Regions from separate parts of the Mesorhizobium sp. WSM4847 genome, predicted to be linked through region 1. Evidence: riboswitches for the same ligand, from Rfam matches in the RefSeq annotation. Region 1 holds a riboswitch; each other region holds the start of a gene.
What was found. A riboswitch is a leader RNA that binds a small molecule or an ion and turns the genes downstream of it on or off. The one in region 1 is predicted to bind thiamine pyrophosphate.

Region 1 (7,219 bases):
GCAACCTGTTCCGCGCATCGATGCGGCAAGGCGCGGTGCATCGAAGGGGATGGGTTCATGACCGGAGCGTAACAGAATATCGGTCGATCGGGGTCCCGACGCATGCCCACCCTTAATCAGCAGGGCTTGAGCACCGACGGCCAGCAGTCTTTGTCCTTGTTGGAGCGCTCCGTCCTCATCCACTGCCAGTTCGGAGCCAATAAGGAGCGCCAGTTCAGGGAGGTTGGGCGTGACAATGCAGCAAAGTGGCATCAGATCGCGCTTCATGGCATCGATAGAGCCTGCTTCCAGAAGTGCGTGGCCTGAAGTGGAGGCCAGCACAGGGTCGAGTACTGCCGGCACTTGCCCATTTTCGCGCAGCACCGCCGCAACGGTAAGGATGGTCTCGGCTGTTCCGAGCATGCCGATCTTGATTGCCGCCACTTCGTTGGCCTGCAGCGCGGCGTGCATCTGATCGGCCACCAGGCTTGGTGGCGAACGATTAATTTCCATGACGGCGTCGTGCGTTTGCACCGTCAGCGCGGTGACAGCAAGACAGGTGCGCACGCCAATGGCAGTGATCGTCTCGATGTCTCGTGCTATTCCAGCACCGCCGCTGGAATCCGATCCGCCGACGACAAGCACATGGGGTTCGCGCCTCAGCGCCATGGCTTTGTCTTTTCGATCCACTCGCGTGTTCGCGCTTCCGGGTCGGGATTCAATGTAATGTCGGTCACCACGGCGGCGCTGTCCGCACCGGCACCGAATACATCCTCGAGCCGGTTGGGATTGAGGCCGCCGATCGCGACCAGGGGTGTCGGCGCGATCCGGCGCTTCCATTCACCGAGCCGCTCTAGCCCTTGCGGCGTCCACTTCATCCTCTTCAAGATGGTGGGATAGATCGGACCGAGCGCAATATAGTCGGGCTCCGCAAACATGGCCGTTTCCAGCTCGACATTATCATGCGTGCTCAATCCGAGCCTGACGCCGGCTGCCCGTATCCTCGAGAGGTTGGCGGTTTGCAAATCCTCCTGGCCGAGATGCACGAAATCGCAGCCTTCCTCGATTGCCAGGCGCCAATGATCGTTGACGACGAGCTGGCATTTGTGTTGGGCACACAAGGCATTCGACTTGCGGATCTCGGCGCGCAACCTGGTCTCATTCATGCTTTTGATGCGAAGCTGAACCTGCTTGACGCCGATGGGCGCCAACCGTTCTATCCAGGCAGCGCTGTCGACGATCAGGTAGAAGGGATCGAGCTTCATGAAAAAACTGCCCTGCCGATGGTCGGCGTCGATGGTTCGGCAACCTCGCGCGGTTCGAGCATTCCCGAGCAGAAAGCTTCACGGCCGGCTTCGACCGCCTTGCCGAATGCTCGTGCCATGCCGACGGGGTCGGCCGCCTTGGCGACAGCGGTGTTCAGGAGCACGGCGTCAAAGCCGAGTTCCATGACGGTCGCCGCATGCGACGGCCGCCCGAGGCCAGCGTCCACAATCAGCGGGACGCCGGGGAAATGTCCGCGCATCGAGCGCAGCGCAGTTATGTTGATCGGTCCGAGGGCGGAACCGATCGGTGCGCACCACGGCATCAAGACCTTGCAGCCCGCCTCCAGCAGCCGCTCGGCGACAACACGGTCGTCGGTGGTATAGGGGAATACCGAAAATCCATCCTCGCACAGGATGCGGGCGGCTTGGACCAGTCCGAACACATCAGGCTGCAGAGTGTCGTGGTTGCCGATCACCTCGAGCTTGATCCAGGTCGTGTCGAACAATTCGCGCGCCATTCTCGCCGTCGTGACCGCTTCCTTGACGGAGTGGCAGCCGGCCGTGTTGGGCAGGATTCTCATGCCGAGCGAGCGGATCAGCGACCAGAATTTTTCGCCAGCCCTGCCGCCTGCCATCTCGCGGCGCAAGGAAACGGTTACCACCGCCGTGCCCGACGCCTGGACCGCATCGGCAAGGATGGCCGGCGAAGGGAATTGAGCCGTGCCGAGAAGCAGGCGGGAAGGAAGCGTCGTCCCGAGAAGTTCGAACATGCTAGCCTCCCTGCATCGGCGAGAGGATTTCGATGCGGTCGCCGTCGCTCAACCGGAATTCCGCCCGGCTGGCTTTGTGCACGAGGTCGCTGTTGACGGCGGTCGCCAGCCAATCGCCTTCATAGTCGAGCGCGGCAAGCAGTTCGGCCAGGGTTGAGGCGTCAATCTCAAGCGCTTGGCCGTTGACGATCAGTTTCATTGGCAGGCTCCAAGGATTTGTCGTGACTGAAGACGAGTTCGGCCGCCTGGCGCGCCATGGCGGGCGCGAGAAGAAAGCCATGGCGATAAAGCCCGTTGATCGCGACGGTGCTTTCGCGTGCTTCGACACGCGGCAGATTGTCGGGAAAGGCTGGGCGGACGCCGACACCGGTTTCAACGATCTCGGCCTCGCCAAAGGCCGGATGGAGGGTATAGGTCGCGCCCAAAAGCTCCATCATGGAACGCGCCGTGACCCGTCCAGCGGACTGGCTCTCGATCATCGTAGCGCCGGCCATGAAATGGTGGTCAGTGCGCGGCACTACGTAGAGCGGAAAGCGCGGATGAAGCAGCCGGACCGGGCGCAAGAGCGAGACATCGGGCGTGCGCAGGATCAGCATCTCGCCGCGAACGCCGCGCAGTCGGTCGTCTTCCGCCGCGATGCCCGTGCAGTCGATCCGGCGATCGAAACCGCAAACATGCCGGGCCTTGGCGCCGAAGTGAAATTCGACTCCCATGGCTGCGAGTTTGTCGTGAAGCGCAGCCATCGCCCGGCGCGGGTCGAGATGGGCTTCGGCGGGGAAGAACAGCGCACGGTGGAAATGACCGGCGAGGTCCGGCTCGAACTGTGCGATTTCGTTTTCATCAACAGGCCTGTACCCCGACGTGCGACTGGCAAACCGGTCGAGCTCGGCCGCATCGCGCTGCGCGGCCACGACCAGTGTTCCGGCCCGCGTCACCTGCCCGGGCGTTGCCGTATCCCACCAGTCGGCGGCGTCGCGTCCGAGATCGAGCACCGGCTGCTCGGCGCTTTCACGTTCGCACCATGGCGCCAACATGCCGCCGGCGAACCACGACGCATTGCCGCCGAGGCTATGCCTCGTCTCGGCAACCGTCACTGCCGCGCCGCGGGTGGCCAGCTCGAAAGCTGCGGTGAGGCCGGCGACGCCGGCCCCTTTGATCAACACCTTCATGACGGCTCATGCGCCTCCGGCATGGGCGGGGCGCTGGTCTCGTCCGCTGGCACGTAGAGATCGCCGCCCTCGCGGTATTTTGCGGCCATTGCCGCCATGCCCTCTTTCTGTGCCTCGGCGCGGATATCGTGGGAAATGCGCATTGAGCAGAATTTCGGGCCGCACATCGAACAGAAATGTGCCAACTTGTGCGCCTCCTTGGGCAAGGTCTGGTCGTGGAAGGACCGCGCGGTCTCGGGATCGAGCGACAGGTTGAATTGATCCTCCCAGCGGAACTCGAAGCGCGCGCGGGAAAGGGCATCATCCCTGAGTTTCGCCGCCGGGTGTCCCTTCGCCAGGTCGGCGGCATGCGCGGCTATCTTGTAGGTGATCACGCCAATCTTGACGTCGTTGCGATCGGGAAGACCGAGATGTTCCTTCGGCGTGACGTAGCAGAGCATGGCCGTGCCGAACCAGCCGATCATCGCCGCCCCGATACCTGAGGTGATGTGGTCATAGCCCGGCGCGATGTCGGTCGTCAGTGGTCCAAGCGTATAGAACGGCGCCTCGCCGCAAACAGCGAGCTGCTTGTCCACGTTCTCCTTGATCTTGTGCATCGGTACGTGGCCGGGCCCCTCGATCATCACCTGGCAATCCTTGGCCCAGGCGATCTTTGTCAACTCGCCGAGCGTATCCAGTTCGGCGAACTGCGCCGCGTCGTTGGCGTCGGCGATCGAGCCGGGACGAAGGCCGTCGCCGAGCGAGAACGACACGTCGTAAGCGCGGCAGATGTCGCAGATTTCCTCGAAATGCTCGTAGAGGAAGCTTTCGCGGTGATGATGCAGGCACCACTTGGCCATGATGGAGCCGCCGCGCGACACGATGCCGGTGACCCGGTCGACCGTCAGCGGGATGTAGTGCAGCCGCACACCGGCATGGATGGTGAAATAGTCGACGCCCTGTTCGGCCTGTTCGATCAGCGTATCGCGGTAGATTTCCCAGGTCAGGTCCTCGGCGATCCCTCCGACCTTCTCAAGCGCCTGGTAGAGCGGCACGGTTCCGATCGGCACAGGCGAATTGCGGATGATCCATTCGCGGATGTTGTGGATGTTGCGACCGGTCGACAGGTCCATGACGGTGTCGGCTCCCGAGCGGATCGCCCAGACCATTTTTTCGACCTCTTCGGCCATCGACGAGGTGACGGCTGAATTGCCGATATTGGCATTGATCTTGACCAGGAAATTGCGGCCGATGATCATCGGCTCGCTCTCCGGATGGTTGATGTTGGCTGGAATGATAGCCCGCCCGCGCGCCACCCCGTCGCGCACGAATTCCGGTGTGACGAAATCGGGGATCGCTGCGCCGAAGGCTTCGCCGTCGCGGTCAAGCTTGCCGCGCAGGATCTCGCGACCAAGGTTTTCGCGGATGGCCACGAACTCCATTTCAGGCGTGATGATCCCGGCGCGCGCATAGGCAAGCTGGGTCACCGCCTTGCCCTGCTTGGCCCTGAGTGGCCGGCTGCAAATGGGAAACTCCGGCGTCAGGCGCTCGCCCGCCGCAAATCCGTTGTCCTCCGGCCGGACGTGGCGGCCGTCATAGTCCTCGACATCGCCGCGTGCCGTGATCCATTCGTGGCGAAGTCGGGCAAGGCCCTTTTCGATACTGATTTCGAGGGTGGGGTCGGTATAGGGGCCGGACGGATCGTAAACGGTGACGGGCGGCTCACCGGCCGTCGGATGGACGGAGATTTCGCGCATCGGCACCCTGATCTGCGGGTGGATGGCACCGGGCCTGTGGATTTTCCGCGAGGCGGGCAGTGGTCCCGTCGAAACCGCTGGAGTGAGGGCATTCATCGTGAGGCTCCTTTGCTCATGCATTGGAGACCCAGTTCTGTGCCGGAAGGATGAAAAGACGCTTTGGTTGACCTGCTGAAACAGGACCTCGGGCGTAAACTCCCGCAAAAGCGCTTGCACCGTCCCTACGCCAGTATGAACTGGATCAGGTTCAACGGGTCACTGCGCCGCGAAAGCCAGCAGTATCTCAGCCCCTTGCCGGGACTCCCCTGGTGAATGCCTCAGGTTGAACGGGCCGGCTCCGATTTGTCAAGCGCATCCGGGTCCGGCCGAAAGCAGCTATCGCCTAGTTGGCGGCATCCGTTATCCGCTCAAGGCGTTTTTCAAGCGCCGGTTCTCCCGCATCTATCCGGCGCTGCTGGTTTTCGTCCTCGCTTCGATGGTTGCCTTGTCCGGCACGTTTGTCGCCTTCAAATGGAAAGCGGCGCTGACGGCGCTGACATTCACCTACAACTATGCCGGAATTCTCGTCAGCCGCGCCGGCGCGCTCGACCATATCTGGTCGCTGTGCGTCGAAGAGCATGCCTATGTAATCCTGGCGCTGATCAGCTTTGTTGTTTCGGGGCGTGCCCGTGTCGTCATGCTGCTCAGCGCGCTGTCGGTGCTGGCCATGGCGAACGGTGCGATTTCGTACTGGGTCTTCGGGATCGACTACGAGACGACCTATTGGCGAACCGACGTGCACATCGCCTCGATCCTGCTATCGGCGGTGATATGCCTGCTCAAGGCCGACGACAGGCTGCCGGCGTTGTTCAAGGGGCCGCATGTCGCCATTGCGGCGTCCGTCGGAGCGGTTCTTCTGTTCATGGATGCGGTGCCGCCGATCCACTATCTGGTCGCGGTGCCGCTGTTGGCGCTCGCCGTCAATTCGCTCGACTTCAGGACTCGGTATCTGACCGGATTTTTGTCTTCCTGGCCGATGGCGACGCTGGGGCTGTGGTCGTATTCCGCTGTATCTGTGGCAGCAGCCGTTCTAAAAATTCGTCTATGCGCAGGGCAGTGCGCCGCTGCTGATGCTGGCAGGCGCGCTTGCGCTTTGTGCAGCTATTACATCGTCGAAAAGCCGGCTCGCGCCTGGCTGAACCGCAACTGATAGAGCTGTTGCCTCAGCCGGTGATCCGCACTGCCTTCTTGCCGCCGTGGATCACCGCGTCGACGACCTCGACGAAGCCGAGCGCGGCGTGAAAGGCATCCGAAGCCGGATTGGGCGGTTCGGCATTCACCTCGCAAGTGACGATGGTCTGGCCGGCACGCGAAACATGGTCGAATAGATCTTCATGCCTGCGGGCATGGCCGCGGCCACGCGCTTCTCCCGCGACGACGATACGGTCGACATAGACAAAGCGCGGATAGCGCTCGCGAAACCACAGGAAGTTCGGACTGTCGTAGCGGGCGTCCTGGTCGAACGTCATGATGAAGGCTTCGAGCGCACCGATGCGACGCGCATAAAACGCTTCGCCGAGCAGGAAGGACAGGCGTTCCGGCTCAAGCCACGACCTGCTGCGGCGTCAGTTTGGCAAGGCGCTGCACCATCTCGGCGCGATCGGTGCTGTCGGCGTCCGGCGGCTTGCCTTCATAGGTTTCGGGCACGTGGATCGCACCTTCCATCGCCGAGCGAATGGCGGCGGCCAGATCGCTCTTGCGCGCCGATTTCGGGACGAAGCCGGCTGCGCCGTAGGACAGCGCTTCGGAAATGATCTTGGGCTCCTCATGTCCCGAAGCGATGACCACCGGCAGGCGCGGATAGCGGGTCCGAAGCTGCAGCAGCCCGTCGAAGCCATGCACATCGGGCATCCTGAGGTCGAGCCGCGCAGAGATCGAATGGCAGTCCGCTGCGACTCAGACACTAGTCCTTCAGATGACCCAAACAGAACAAGAATCTTACTGAACCGAACTGATTTTGCAATGACGGTCGCCGAAGATGATTCTGAGCCACTGAGGAAACTTGACGAGTGCCTGGACGAAGCGTCCAGGCATTTCTCAGCCGTTCTTGCCGTGCCTCCGAAGCTCTCGATCTCGAGCGCTCATCGCAATGAGGGTAGCACAACAGGGTCAAGATGGGGCCAAGAGACATGTCCTGGACGAGTTATTCAGTGGCATTGCTAAGCGCCCTATGGAAGCCTCGCTGATCAGGCTATGAAGTCCAGCAACCAATGTCCGGGCATGATCGTCCGGGACCACATCTTGAACATCGTAATGCCAGA
Region 2 (7,219 bases), on a different contig from region 1:
GGCCGGCGGCAAACGGATCGAAGCCCGCCTCGCCGATCGACTTGATGCCGATGCCGTCGGCCTCCAGCTCCTGATTGCGCGAGAACTGGGCAAGCCGCAGCTTGCCGCGGATCAGTGCCGCCTTGGCGGTCGGGCTGTCGCCGAGCACATCCGAGACGACTTTTGTCGCAAAGCCTTCCTCGGCCTCGAGCTGCTGGCGCTGCAAGCCGTGGTTTGCAGTGACATGGCCCATCTCATGCGCGATGACCGCGGCGAGCTCGGCCGAATCGTTGGCCAGCGCCAACAGGCCGCGCGTGATGTAGAGATAGCCGCCAGGCAATGCGAAAGCGTTGACGTTGGGCGAATTGAGGATCGTGATGCGGTAGGTCTGGCTCGGGTTGGCCGAAACCACCGTCAGGCTGCCGACGACTTTGGCGACCATGCGCTCGAGCTTGGGATCGGAATATTCGCCGCCATAGGTCGCGAGGATGCGCGGATGCTGCGCCTTGGCCATTTCGGCGACCTTGCTGTTGGCGGCAACATTGTCGACGGTGACCGGTTTGCTGGAAGGCTGGAAGCCGGATTCCTGAACGTCCGGAGGCGTGAACATCTGGCAGCTTGCCAACGCCATGGCAAAGCCGGCCAGCGCCAGGAAGCGCGCCAGCGGTTTCCTTCTCACTCTGTCTGTGCCGGTCGGCAGAACAGCTTCCTTTCGGCTCTCAGCACATGGCCCGAAAATCGGGCATCGATTTTCAGATCATGCGCAAAATCAACTGCCACAGCGTCCTTCGAGCCCACGAGCGCGGATGGCACCGTAGTGGCAAATCACAACCTATGCCGGACCAGTATCGGAGGACCTAGCCACACTACTTTGACCATGGCAAGCAAACGCCACATCGCCTGAAGCCGGTTTGGCCGTAAATTATGTCCGCTTCCGGGCAACATCTCGTGATCCTGCGCCAAACGGACCTGCACCGATATAGCGCCGGAAGGCTTCCGGTCCAGCCTTGGTAAAAAAATCGGCGACAGTCCCGGTTGCGGCAACCGTGCCATTGTCCAGGAACACCATGTCCTGGCCGATACGGTGGGCGTCCTCCGGCTGATGGGTGACGAACAGCACCGTCATGCGCCGCTCCGCATGGACGTCGGCTACCAGATCGAGCATGTCGTCGCGCAACGCCGGTCCGAGCGAGGCGAACGGTTCGTCGAGCAAGAGCACCGGCCGGTCGCGCACCAGGACGCGGGCGAGTGCGACGCGCTGCCGCTCGCCGCCGGAGAGTTCGCGCGGCAGGCGCTGTTGCTTGCCGGCAAGGCCGACGCGCTTGAGCGCCGCGGCGATTGCAGCGTGGTCGGCCTCGGTCAGCCTGAGCGACGGCGAGCGGCCAAGGCCGACATTTCGTTCGACCGAAAGATGGGCGAAGAGATTGTTTTCCTGGAACACCATCGACACTGGCCGCGCCGAAGGTGGTTTACCGCCGACGTCGCCGCCACCGATCAGCACGCGGCCCGATTGCGGCGTCTCGAAGCCGGCCACCAGGTTGAGCAGCGTCGATTTTCCCGAGCCGCTCGGCCCCATGATGGCGGTGATCTTCGAGGCGGCGAACTCGACATCGAATAAAAACGGCGCTTCGCCATAGCTGAACGAGACCTTTTCCAGCCGCACAGCCGTACCGTTTTCGCTGTTGAGCATCATGATTTTTCTCCCCGTCCCAGCCAGTCCGCGGCCAGGACAAGCGCGAGACAGACCAGGCCGAGCAGCAATGCCAGGCCGGCCGCGTCCATCGTGCGGTAGCTGCCCATGCGGGCCAGCAAGAGATAAGGCAGCGTCTGCAGGGAGTCGCTGCCAAACAGGGCAATGACGCCGAGATCGCCGAGCGACAAAGCCATCGCGAACGCGAAGCCGGTGGCGAGCGGCCGCCGCAGCGACGGCCAGTCGACCAGCCGGAAACGGCTCCAGCCCGAAATGCCAAGCAGCAGACAGAGCCGTTCGTGACGTTCACTCGCCGCATCATAGCCGGGGCGAATGGCGCGGATGGCAAACGGCATCGCCATCACCGCATTGACGGCGACGACCATGACAGGGGCGATGGCAAAGACGTCGCTGACCGAACGCAGCAGCAGGAACCAGCCGGCGCCTATGACGACGGGCGGCACGACGAGGACGAAGCCGGCGCCGGTATCGGTGGCGTGTTCGAGCAGCGTCCCGGCGCCGACGCGACGCCTCAAGGCCAGCGCCCGTCGTGCCATGACCAGCGACAGCGACAGCGCCACTGCGAGCAGCGCCGCCAGCAAGGCGAGCACGGCGCTGGTCAGCGCCGCTTGCCGCACCGCGCTCTCGCCCGCCAGCCGGCCGAGATCGGCGCCAAGGCCTGACGTCACCGTGGCCGCCATCGGCCCGGCGACGAACAGCAAAGCGAGGATGATCAATGCTGCGTTCAGCACGGTCTCGGCGGCGCCGGCCGAAAGATAGCGGCGCGAAGCCACCGGCAGGTTGGCGTCGCCGACGGTATTGGCGCCGAGCCGCATCAATGCCAGCACGACGACGAAGGTCAGCGCGATCTGCAGCACTGTCAGCGTCACCGCTCGGGCAGGATCGAAATCGAAACGCAGCGCCTGGTAGATGGCGACCTCCAGCGTTGTCGCACGCGGCCCGCCGCCCAGCGTGAGTACGATGGTAAAGGATGTGATGCAGAGCATGAAGACAAGCCCGGCGACGCCCGGCAGCGCCGCGCGCAGCGTCGGCCATTCGATCAGCCGGAAGGCGGGCCTGGCGCCCATGCCAAGTTGGCTCGCCAGCCGCCACTGGTCGGCCGGCACTGTCGCAAGCGCTTCGAGGAACAGCCGCGTCGCCAGCGGCAGATTGAAGAAGACATGGGCGACGAGTATGCCGGACAGGCCGTATATGCCCGGCCAGCCCTGACCGCCGTTCGCGCTGAGCACGCCGGCGAAATAGCCGGCACGGCCATAGAGTGCCAGAATCCCGAGTGCTGCGACGATGGCCGGCAGCGCGAGCGGCACGGCGAAGAGCTGCAGGATCAGGCCGCGACCAAAGAAGCGCGGATGCCGCGACAGCGCCCGCGCCACGAACAGCGCCGGCACGACGGAGAGCAGCGTCGACAGCAATGCCTGCCACAACGTGAATCGGGCGACGCGGAAGAGGTAGGAATCGAAGGCCGACGCGGCGCCGGACGGATCGCGGGCGCCTTCGACGATGAGCCCGGCGAACGCGCCGCCGATCAGCAGCGCAACAGCGGCAAGCGCGATGGTGCCGGCGGTGATGCGGGGATCTCTACGATGGCCAGTGTGCATTCCGCGCTGCCCAACTTAACGGCGGGCGCTGAAAGATGGGATGTGGCTGAGGTCGAGTTCCCGCCCACCCCCCTCTGGCCTGCCGGCCATCTCCCCCACAAGGGGGGAGATTAGAAGCTTCACCCTCGCCTCAATCCTTCGACTGTTGCGATTGGCGAAAGCGGAAGTGACATCCGATCTCCCCCCTGGAGGGGGAGATGGCCGGCAGGCCAGAGGGGGGTGGCGTGGAGCGAACACCATGCAGAAATCTAAGTCCTACTTGCTCATCACCGACAGCCATTCGTCGACCCAGGCCTTGCGGTTGGCGGCGACCTCTTCGGGGCTTAACAGCAACGTCTTGGTCGGCTTGACGAGCTTGTCGAAAGCCGGATTGAGCGGCTTCTCGGTCTTGCCGGCAGGGAACATCCAGTTGGTCTCGGGAATGACATCCTGGAATTTCGGCCCGGTCATGAAAGTCAGGAACTGTTTCGCCAACGGGTTCTTCGCACCTGATTTGGTGATGCCGGCAACCTCGATCTGCAGATACGCGCCCTCGTCGAAGGACGCTGCCTGATAGCGTTGGGTGTTTTCGGCGACCATGTGATAGGCCGGCGACGTGGTATAGGACAGCACCATCGGCGCCTCGCCCTTGGTGAACAGGCCGTAGGCCTCGCTCCAGCCCGGCGTCACGGTGAGCACCTTTGCCTTAAGCTTGGCCCAGGCTTCGGGCGCCTTGTCGCCATAAACCGACTTCACCCACAACAGCAGGCCGAGACCGGGCGTCGAGGTGCGCGGATCCTGAATGACGATCTTTTCATCGGCATTGCCCTCGACCAATTCCTTCAGGCTCTTCGGCGGCGTCTTCAGCTTTTCGGTGTCGTAGACGACGGCGAAATAACCATAGTCGAACGGCACGAAAATATCGTCGCTCCAGCCGCCCGGCACCTTGACGTCGATGACGGCACCATGCGGCGAAAACAGGCCGGTGGCCTTGGCTTCCGCCGTCAGATTGGTGTCGAGGCCGAGCACGATGTCGGCCTTGGTCGTGGCCCCTTCCAGCCTGACGCGGTTGAGCAGGGCGACGCCGTCGGCGACCGCGACGAATTCGAGAATACAGCCGCATTCGGCCTCGAACGCCTTCTTGACCGCCGGGCCTGGACCCCATTCGGCGGTGAAGCTCTCATAGGTATAGACGGTGAGTTTTTCCTGCGCGGATGCCGGCCCGGTGCCGGCGAGAACGGTCGCCGCGAGCAGCACTGCCGAAACAAGTGTGTATAAAAACGTGCGCATCGGCGCCTCCTTCGTTGGCGTTGAAGGGAATTGAGGCGTCGGGTTGTCCGAAACGTCTAATCCCTCCGCCGGTACAAACCGGATCAGGTTCAGCGGGTTGGCAGGTTGCCTCTCAGCCGGTCCGCGAAGATCGCGTCCAGCACCCCGTTAGAGCGCTTCGACACATAGGCCCGGCCCATCTGCGGCGCAAGCGGAAGTTTGCCGGGCATCCAGACCGCGGCCTTCCGTTTCGCAAGCAGGGCTGGTAAGGGCCACGCATATGAGCAAATTCACCATCCTGCTTGGCGGCGACCTTATCCGCACGCCGCTGCTCGACCGCCAGGTCGAAGGCACGCGTGTCATCGCCGCCGACGCCGGCATCAGCCATGCCCGGACTCTGCGCCTGACGCCGGAACTCTGGGTCGGCGACTTCGATTCGGTGCCGGCGGATTTGCCGGACGAGCTCGCCGCCGTGCCGCGCCAGGTGTTTCCGGCAGAAAAGGACAAGACCGACGGCGAACTGGCTATCGCCGCCGCGCTCGAACGCGGCGCGACCAGCCTCGTGCTCGCCGGCGCGTTCGGCGGCAAGCGCACCGACCACGCCTTCCTGCACCTGGCGCTCGGCGTCCGGCTGGCCGAGGCAGAGACAGAGGTGCTTTTGACCAGTGGCGCACAGGAAGGCGTCCCCTTGCTTCCCGGAAAGGCCGGCTTCGACTACGCCGACGGCACGCTGTTTTCGATTCTCGGCTTCTCCGACCTTGCCGGTCTGACCGTGACCGGCGCCAAATGGCCGCTGAACCATGTCGAGGTGGCGTTCGGCTCGTCGCTGACCATTTCCAACGAGGTCAAGGGCCGGCTCGAAGTCGCGCTGGGCAGCGGCCGCGCGCTGTTGCTCGCCCATCCATTCCCCCTACCTGAAAGCTGACATGGCGCCGCTGCTTCTCAATCTCGACGGGATAAAACTGACCTTCGGTGGCACGCCGCTGCTCGACGGGACGGAACTGACGGCGTCGGCGGGCGACAAGATCGCTCTGGTCGGCCGCAACGGCTCGGGCAAGTCGACGTTGCTGAAGATCGCTGCGGGATTGATCGAGCCGCAGGATGGCGAGGTGTTCCGCCAGCCTTCGGCAACAGTGCGCTACCTGCCGCAAATGCCCGACATGGATGGTTTCGCCAGCGTCCGCGCCTATGTCGAGGCGGGGCTCGGACCCGCCGACGATCCCTACCGCGCCACCTATCTGATGGAGCATCTCGGCCTGTCCGGCGAGGAACGGCCGAACGATCTCTCCGGCGGTGAAGCCCGCCGTGCTGCCCTGGCACGCGTCATGGCGCCGGAGCCCGACATTCTCCTCCTCGATGAGCCGACCAACCATCTCGACCTGTCGGTCATCGAATGGCTGGAGGAGGAGCTTGCCCGCACCTCTTCGGCGCTGATCGTCATCTCGCACGACCGCCGCTTCCTCGAGCGCGTGTCGCGCGCCACCGTCTGGCTCGATCGTGGCCAGACCCGCAGGCTGGACAAGGGTTTTGGCCATTTCGAGGAATGGCGCGACACCGTGCTGGAAGAAGAAGAGCGCGAGCAGCACAAGCTTGGCCGCCAGATCGTTCGCGAGGAGCACTGGTTGCGCTATGGCGTGACGGCAAGGCGCAAGCGCAACATGCGCCGGCTCGGCGAACTGCAGACCATGCGCCAGCGCTTTCGCGGCCATCGCGGCGCCGAGGGTGCGGCGACCATGGTGGCCAGCGACGCCGCCGAATCCGGCAAGCTGGTGATCGAGGCCAGGAACATCGAGAAGAGCTTTGGCGACCTCACCGTGGTCAGGGGTTTCTCGACCCGCATCCAGCGCGGTGACCGCGTTGGCCTGGTCGGCCCGAACGGCGTCGGCAAGACGACGCTGCTGAAGATGCTGACCGGCGAATTGAAGCCGGACTCAGGCACGGTGCGACTCGGCACCAATCTGGAGATCGCCACGCTCGACCAGAAACGCGAGGCGGTCGACCCGCAAGAGACGCTGGCGCAGTATCTCACCGACGGCCGCGGCGAGAACCTTGTCATCAACGGCGAGCAGCGCCACGTCGTCTCCTACATGAAGGACTTCCTGTTCAAGCCGGAACAGGCGCGCACGCCGGTGCGCGAGCTTTCGGGCGGCGAGCGGGCGCGGCTGCTACTCGCCCGTGTGCTGGCGCGGCCGGCAAATCTTTTGGTGCTGGACGAGCCGACCAACGATCTCGACATGGAGACGCTGGAACTGCTGCAGGAACTGGTCGCCGGTTTTGCCGGCACCGTCATCCTGGTCAGCCACGACCGCGATTTCCTCGACCGCACGGTGACCAGCCTGATCGCGCCGGAAGGCGGCGGCCGCTGGATCGAATATGCAGGCGGCTATTCCGACATGCTGGCGCAGCGCGGCGGCACCAGGCTGGACGACCGCAAGGCACGGCCGAAGGCCGAGACGAGTGAAGTGGCGGCGGCAGCCAGGACCGAGGCAACTGCGCCGAAGGGCCCGGCGAAAAAACTGTCGTTCAAGCAGAAATTCGCGCTGGAATCGCTGCCCAAGAAGATCGACGCGGTGACCGCCTCGATATCACGGCTGGAGGACAATATCGCCGACCCGGCCTATTACGAGCGCGACCCGGCCTCATTCCAGAAGACCATCGCCGCGCTCGACAAGGAGCGCGCCAC
Region 3 (7,219 bases), on a different contig from region 1:
CCTGTGTCCAGAAGCGGCCAACCCGAAGAAGAGACCAGCACCGGGTCGATGACTGCCGGTATCTGTGGGTTTTGGCGCAGCACATCCGCGACGGCGACGATGGTTTGCTCCGTCGCGAGCATGCCGATTTTGATCGCCCCGACCGCATTGGCTTGCAGCGCGGCACGCATCTGATCGGCCACCAGACCGGGTTGCAAATTGTGGATTTGCGTGACGGCTTCATGCGTCTGCACCGTCACGGTGGTAATGGCAAGGCAGGTGCGCAAGTCGAGGGCGGAGATCGTCTCAATGTCGCGGACTATGCCGGCGCCGCCGCTGGAGTCCGAGCCGCCGACGACAAGCACATGCGGTTCGCGCCTCAACGCCATCGGCTCGTCTTTTCGATCCACTGGCGCGTTCGCGCTTCCGGATCGGCATCCAATGTGATGTCGGTCACTACCGCGGCGCTGTCCGCACCGGCACCGAAGACGCCCTCGATCCGGTCGGGATTGAGGCCGCCAATCGCGACCAGAGGTGTCGGCGCGATCCGGCGCTTCCATTCGCCAAGCCGTTCGAGCCCCTGCGGCGCCCATTTCATCTGTTTCAGGATGGTCGGATAGACTGGGCCGAGCGCGATATAGTTCGGTCTGGCGGCAAGGGCTGTTTCGAGTTCGAGATGGTCGTGCGTGCTGAGGCCGAGACGGAGACCCGCAGCCCTTATCCGGGTAAGGTCCGCCGCTTGCAAATCTTCCTGTCCGAGATGAATGAAATCGCAGTCCTCCTCGATCGCCAGCCGCCAGAAGTCATTGATGATGAGCTGGCATTTGTAACGGGCGCACAAGGCCTTCGCCTTGCGGATCTCGGCGCGCAACGTAGCCTCGTCGAGGTTCTTGACGCGAAGCTGCACCAGCCTGACGCCGAGCGGCGCCAGCCTTTCAATCCAGGCGGCGCTGTCGACGATCAGATAAAAAGGATCGAGTTTCATTGAAAGACTGCCCGGCCAATTGTCGGCGTCGATGGGACGGCGAGGTCGCGCGGCTCGAGCAGGCCCGAGCGATACGCCTCACGGCCGGCATCGACCGCCTTGCCGAACGCGCGCGCCATGCCGATCGGATCGGCGGCCTTGGCGACTGCCGTGTTGAGGAGCACCGCGTCGAAGCCGAGTTCCATCACGAGAGCCGCGTGAGATGGGCGGCCGAGGCCCGCATCCACGATTAGCGGGACATCCGGGAAATGGCCGCGCATCGAGCGGAGCGCGGTGATATTTACCGGTCCAAGCGCAGAACCGATCGGCGCGCACCAGGGCATGAGCACCCTGCATCCGGCTTCCAGCAATCGCTCGGCGACGACGAGATCGTCCGTCGTGTAAGGAAATACAGCAAAGCCGTCGTCGCACAAGATTCGCGCGGCCTCGACCAAGCCGAAGACGTCAGGCTGCAGCGTGTCATGATTGCCGATCACCTCGAGCTTGATCCAGTTCGTGCCGAAGACCTCGCGCGCCATATTTGCGGTCGTGACGGCTTCCTTGACGGAGTGACAACCGGCGGTGTTGGGTAGGACATGCAGCCGCAGCGATTGGATAAGCGACCAGAATTTCTCGCCACCCTTGCCGCCGGCCATTTCGCGGCGCAATGAGACGGTCACCGCGGACGCGCAGGATGCCTTGACCGCATCGGCAAGAATGGCGGGCGAGGGGTACTGTGCGGTGCCGAGAAGCAGGCGCGACGGAAGCTTGGTTCCGTAAAGCTCGATCACGTTGCTAACCTCCTTGCATGGGTGAGAGGATTTCGATCCGGTCGCCGTCCTTCAGCTGGAACAGCGCCCGCTCAGTCGCGTGCACAACCTCGCTGTTCACTGCCGTTGCAAGCCAGTTGCCTTCGTAGTCGAGCGCCGCGAGAAGCTCCGCCAGGGTGGCGGCGGTGATCTCATGCGCTTCGCCGTTGACCGTCAGTTTCATCAGCAAGTTCCACCGGTTTGTCAGAATCGAAAACAAGGTCGGCCGCCCGACGCGCCATGGCGGGGGCCAGAAGGAAACCATGGCGGTAGAGCCCGTTGATCGCGACGGTCCTGCCATGCGCTTCGACGCGCGGCAGGTTGTCGGAAAACGCCGGGCGAATGCCGACGCCCGTCTCAACGATCGCGGCCTCGCCGAAGGCGGGATGAACCGAATAGGCGGCGTTCAGGAGTTCCATTATCGCCCGCACCGTGACCGGCTCCGTGGACAGACTCTCGACCATCGTTGCACCCGCCATGAAATGGTGGTCGGCGCGCGGCGCCAGATAGAGCGGCAAACGCGGGTGCAGCAGCCTGACCGGGCGCGACAGCGAGATGTCCGGTGTACGCAGGATCAGCATCTCGCCGCGAACGCCGCGAAGCCTTTCATCGCTGGACGCCATTCCTATGCAGTCGATCTCGCGGTCGAATCCCGTCATGTGCAGGGCGTCCATTCCGAAGCGGAACTCGACGCCCCTTCCGGCGAGTTTTTCATGCAGCGCCGCCATTGCACGGCGTGGGTCGAGATGGGCTTCGCCCGGGAAGAACAGCCCGCGACGGAAGCGGCCGGCGAGATCGGGTTCCAGGAGCGCGATTTCGTCTTCGTCGATCCGCCGATGACCCGACGTGCGGCTTGCAAACCGGTCGAGTTCGCCCGCATCCCGCGGCGTTGCCAGAACGAGCGTTCCGGCCCGCGTGACATGACCCGGCAGGACCGCATCCCACCAGTCGGCGGCATCGCGTCCGAGATCCAGCACCGGCTGCTCGGCGCTTTCGCGCTCGCACCAGGGCGCCAGCATGCCGCCGGCCATCCATGATGCGTTGCCGCCAAGGCCATGCCGGGTCTCGGCAATGGTTACCGCAGCACCGCGGGCGGCGAGTTCGAAGGCGGCGGTGAGGCCGGCGACGCCAGCCCCTTTGACCAGCAGCCTCATGACGGCTCCGGCATCTTCGGCATGGGCGGTTCGCCGTCCACCGGCATATAAAGATTGCCGCCCTCGCGGTACTTCGCGGCCATCGCCGCCATGCCCTCTTTCTGTGCCTCGGCCCGAATGTCGTGGGAGATGCGCATCGAGCAGAATTTCGGCCCGCACATCGAGCAGAAATGCGCCAGCTTGTGCGCCTCCTTCGGCAAAGTCTCGTCGTGGAAGGAGCGCGCGGTTTCGGGGTCGAGCGACAGGTTGAACTGGTCTTCCCAACGAAACTCGAAGCGTGCGCGGGAAAGGGCGTCATCCCTGACCTTCGCCGTCGGATGACCCTTGGCGAGATCGGCGGCGTGCGCGGCTATCTTGTAGGTGATGACGCCCGTTTTGACGTCGTTGCGGTCGGGGAGACCGAGATGCTCCTTGGGCGTGACATAGCAGAGCATCGCCGTGCCGTACCAGCCGATCATTGCCGCGCCGATGCCTGAGGTGATGTGGTCGTAGCCGGGTGCGATGTCGGTGGTCAGCGGCCCAAGCGTGTAGAAGGGCGCCTCGCCGCAGACTTCGAACTGCCTGTCCATGTTCTCCTTGATCTTGTGCATCGGAACATGGCCCGGCCCCTCGATCATGACCTGGCAATCCTTGGCCCAGGCGACCTTTGTCAACTCGCCGAGCGTTTCCAGTTCGGCGAACTGCGCCGCGTCGTTGGCGTCGGCGATCGAGCCGGGACGAAGGCCGTCGCCGAGCGAGAACGACACGTCGTAAGCGCGGCAGATGTCGCAGATTTCCTCGAAATGCTCGTAGAGGAAGCTTTCGCGGTGATGATGCAGGCACCACTTGGCCATGATGGAGCCGCCGCGCGACACGATGCCGGTGACCCGGTCGACCGTCAGCGGGATGTAGTGCAGCCGCACACCGGCATGGATGGTGAAATAGTCGACGCCCTGTTCGGCCTGTTCGATCAGCGTATCGCGGTAGATTTCCCAGGTCAGGTCCTCGGCGATCCCTCCGACCTTCTCAAGCGCCTGGTAGAGCGGCACGGTTCCGATCGGCACAGGCGAATTGCGGATGATCCATTCGCGGATGTTGTGGATGTTGCGACCGGTCGACAGGTCCATGACGGTGTCGGCTCCCGAGCGGATCGCCCAGACCATTTTTTCGACCTCTTCGGCCATCGACGAGGTGACGGCTGAATTGCCGATATTGGCATTGATCTTGACCAGGAAATTGCGGCCGATGATCATCGGCTCGCTCTCCGGGTGGTTGATGTTGGCGGGAATGATAGCCCGTCCGCGCGCTATCTCGTCGCGCACGAATTCCGGCGTGACGAAGTCCGGGATCGCCGCGCCGAAAGAGTTGCCGTCGCGCTGCATCCCGCCGCGTAAGCTCTCGCGGCCGAGATTCTCGCGAATGGCGACGAACTCCATTTCGGGGGTGATGATCCCGGCGTGCGCATAGGCAAGCTGCGTCACCGCTTGGCCCGTTTTTGCCTTTAGCGGCCGGTGGCGCACGGGAAATTCCGGCGTCAGGCGCTCACCTGACGCAAAGCCGTTGTCCTCCGGCCTGACACTGCGGGCATCGTGGAATTCGACGTCGCCGCGCACCGTCACCCATTCATTGCGAAACCTGGCGAGGCCCTTTTCGATGCTGGTTTCGACAGTCGGGTCCGTATAGGGGCCGGACGGATCGTAAACGGTGACAGGCGGTTCGCCTGCCGTCGGATGGACGGCGATTTCCCGCATCGGCACCCTGATCTGCGGGTGAATCAGGCCGGGTTTGTGGATTTTCCTTGAGGCGGGCAGCGGTCCCGTCGACACGGCGGGGGAAATGGCATTCATTTTGAGGCTCCTTTGCTCATGCATTGGAGACCCAGTTCTGTGCCGGAAGGATGAAAAGACGCTTCTGCCTGCCTGCTTACAGGTTTTCGGGCATGGACTCCCGCAAAGCGCTTGCACCGTCCCTACGCCAGTATGAACTGGATCAGGTTCAACGGGTCACTGCGCCGCGAAAGCCAGCAGTATCTCAGCCCCTTGCCGGGACCCCCCTGGTGAATGGGTCAAATTGAGCGGGCGATCGCCATTTTGTCAAGCGCATTCGGCCCATCAATCGGCCTGCTGGGCGCGCGCGGACGAACTATTGAGCCTGCGTTAGCCATTTGGGCTGCGGCACAGCCTGCAGCAGGCTTTGCGTATAGTCGTGGCGAGGCGCTCCGAACAGCGCCGCGGTTTGGCCTTCCTCGACAATCCGTCCGTCTTTCATGACCATGATCCGGTCGGCAAAATGGCGCACGATCGGCAAGTCGTGGGTGATGAAAATATAGGAGAGGCCGAGCCTCGTCCTGAGGTCGGCCAGAAGGTCGATCACCTGCGCCTGGATAGAGACGTCGAGCGCCGAAACCGCCTCGTCGCAGACGATCAGTTCCGGCTCGCTCGCAAGTGCGCGCGCAATGGCGATGCGCTGCCGCTGGCCGCCGGAAAACTGATGCGGGTAGCGCTCGGCGTGCTCCGGCAACAGCCCCACCAGTTCCAGGAGCTCTGCCACGCGAGCCTTCCACCTGTCCTTCGGCAGGATATCGCGGTGGATCACCCAGGGTTCGGAAATGATGGCGTAAACGCGCATGCGCGGATTCATCGAACCGTATGGATCCTGGAAGACCATCTGGACCTTGCGCCGAAACGCCATGAGGCGCTTCCCATTCATGTCGAAGATGTTCTCACCGGCAAAGACCGCCTTGCCGGCGCTTGGCGCGTTCAGCCCCAACAGCATGCGCGCGACGCTCGATTTGCCGGAGCCGGACTCGCCGACGATGCCGAGCGTTTCTCCTCTCCTGACCTCGAAGCTTATGTCGTCCACCGCCTTGAACGTCCGCTTGCTGCTAAAAGCTCCGGAAGCAAGCTCATAGTGCTTGGTGAGATGTTCCACCTTGAGCAGCGTCTCGCCGGCGATCGCCGTCGAACGCCTGTTCGGCGCCTCCGCTGCGTTGCCGTGGGGCAGGGCGGCGATGAGGCGGCGCGTATAGGGGTGCTGCGGATTGCTGAAGACCTCCTTGGCGATGCCTGTCTCGACGACCTTGCCGCCGTTCATGACGATGATCCGGTCCGCCATGGACGCGGCGACTTCGAGGTCGTGGGTGATCATGATCAACGCCATGCCGGTTTCGCGCTGGAGATCGCGCAGCAGATCGAGGATCTGCGCTTGCACGCTGACGTCCAGGGCAGTCGTCGGCTCATCGGCGATCAGGATGTCCGGTTTCAACGCGATCGCCATGGCAATCATCACGCGCTGGCGCTGTCCGCCCGAGAACTGATGCGGATAGAAGTCGACGCGGTTTTGCGGCTCTGGAATGCCGACGCGCCGAAGCAGTTCTATCGTCTTGGCGCGTGCGCCCTTGCCGCTCTCTGCGCCGTGGCTCTCATAGACCTCCTCGATCTGGCGCCCCACCGTGTAGACCGGGTTCAAATAGGCGAGCGGATCCTGAAAGATCATCGCAATCCTGCGGCCGTTGATGCTTCGGCGCGCCTCGGCACCGAGGCCTGACAGTTCGACGCCATCGAAGAGGCAGGAGCCGGCCACGATGTCGCCTGGCGGACAGTCGATGAGATCCATCACCGTGCTGGTGCTGACGCTCTTACCCGAACCGCTTTCGCCGAGGATCACCAGCGTCTCGCCACGGCTGACGTGGAAAGAGACATCGTCGACGGCGCGTATCGGTTCATCGTCCGAAAGAAAATCGACGGTCAGACACTCCACCTTGAGAATGGTCGCGTTGCTCATCGGGCAGCTTTTCGCAATGTCTGAAGGCGCCAGCGTTGCTGCGGATCGGCGACGGTGCGCGCCCAGTTCGAGAGGATGTTGAGCGACAGCGTCGTCAGCATGATTGCAAGGCCCGGCCAGAATGCGATCCACCAGGCGGTGGCGAGATAGCCGCGGCCGTTTGCGACCATTGCGCCCCAGGTGAAGTCGGGTGGCTGAATGCCGAGGCCAAGGAAACTCAGCGCCGATTCCGACAAAATGACGGTCGCGAAATCAATGGCTGAAATCGTCACCAATGTCGGCAGGACCAGGGGGGCGATGTGCCGGATGATGATCCGGGCCGGCTTCGCGCCCATGGCTCGCGCCGCGCTGACGAACATGCGCTCGCGCAACTCCAGCACTTCCGCGCGCGCCGTTCTGAGGTAGATCGGCATGCGCGTCACGGCGAGAACGATCACCAGGTTGGTGATGCTCGGACCCAGCGTGTAGAGAACGATGAGCGCCAGCAGCAGCGAGGGAAAGCTCATGACGACATCGGCGAGGCGCAGGATGAGATGGCTGTACCAGCGCTC

Region 2: linked by a shared signal. The riboswitch ahead of thiB (thiamine ABC transporter substrate binding subunit) and the one ahead of thiC (phosphomethylpyrimidine synthase ThiC) in region 1 are both predicted to bind thiamine pyrophosphate.
Region 3: linked by a shared signal. The riboswitch ahead of thiC (phosphomethylpyrimidine synthase ThiC) and the one ahead of thiC (phosphomethylpyrimidine synthase ThiC) in region 1 are both predicted to bind thiamine pyrophosphate.

What each region holds. Positions count from the first base shown of each region.
Region 1 covers NZ_JBVVPY010000012.1:140,182-147,400, forward strand. The annotation lists gene AC0L28_RS18890 (hydroxymethylpyrimidine/phosphomethylpyrimidine kinase) at 1-648, opposite strand, end outside; gene AC0L28_RS18895 (thiamine phosphate synthase) at 639-1,244, opposite strand; gene AC0L28_RS18900 (thiazole synthase) at 1,241-2,014, opposite strand; gene thiS (sulfur carrier protein ThiS) at 2,016-2,213, opposite strand; gene thiO (glycine oxidase ThiO) at 2,182-3,183, opposite strand; gene thiC (phosphomethylpyrimidine synthase ThiC) at 3,180-5,015, opposite strand; TPP riboswitch at 5,120-5,236, opposite strand; gene AC0L28_RS18920 (acyltransferase family protein) at 5,242-6,108, shown strand; partial or broken gene AC0L28_RS18925 (GNAT family N-acetyltransferase) at 6,122-6,511, opposite strand; partial or broken gene AC0L28_RS18930 (response regulator) at 6,510-6,827, opposite strand.
Region 2 covers NZ_JBVVPY010000034.1:25,236-32,454, forward strand. The annotation lists gene AC0L28_RS31505 (M48 family metalloprotease) at 1-610, opposite strand, end outside; gene thiQ (thiamine ABC transporter ATP-binding protein) at 902-1,672, opposite strand; gene thiP (thiamine/thiamine pyrophosphate ABC transporter permease) at 1,669-3,288, opposite strand; gene thiB (thiamine ABC transporter substrate binding subunit) at 3,544-4,557, opposite strand; TPP riboswitch at 4,601-4,714, opposite strand; gene AC0L28_RS31525 (thiamine diphosphokinase) at 4,817-5,461, shown strand; gene AC0L28_RS31530 (ABC-F family ATP-binding cassette domain-containing protein) at 5,463-7,219, shown strand, end outside.
Region 3 covers NZ_JBVVPY010000006.1:85,909-93,127, forward strand. The annotation lists gene AC0L28_RS10355 (hydroxymethylpyrimidine/phosphomethylpyrimidine kinase) at 1-368, opposite strand, end outside; gene AC0L28_RS10360 (thiamine phosphate synthase) at 359-964, opposite strand; gene AC0L28_RS10365 (thiazole synthase) at 961-1,734, opposite strand; gene thiS (sulfur carrier protein ThiS) at 1,739-1,936, opposite strand; gene thiO (glycine oxidase ThiO) at 1,905-2,906, opposite strand; gene thiC (phosphomethylpyrimidine synthase ThiC) at 2,903-4,732, opposite strand; TPP riboswitch at 4,834-4,950, opposite strand; gene AC0L28_RS10385 (ABC transporter ATP-binding protein) at 5,028-6,668, opposite strand; gene AC0L28_RS10390 (ABC transporter permease) at 6,665-7,219, opposite strand, start outside.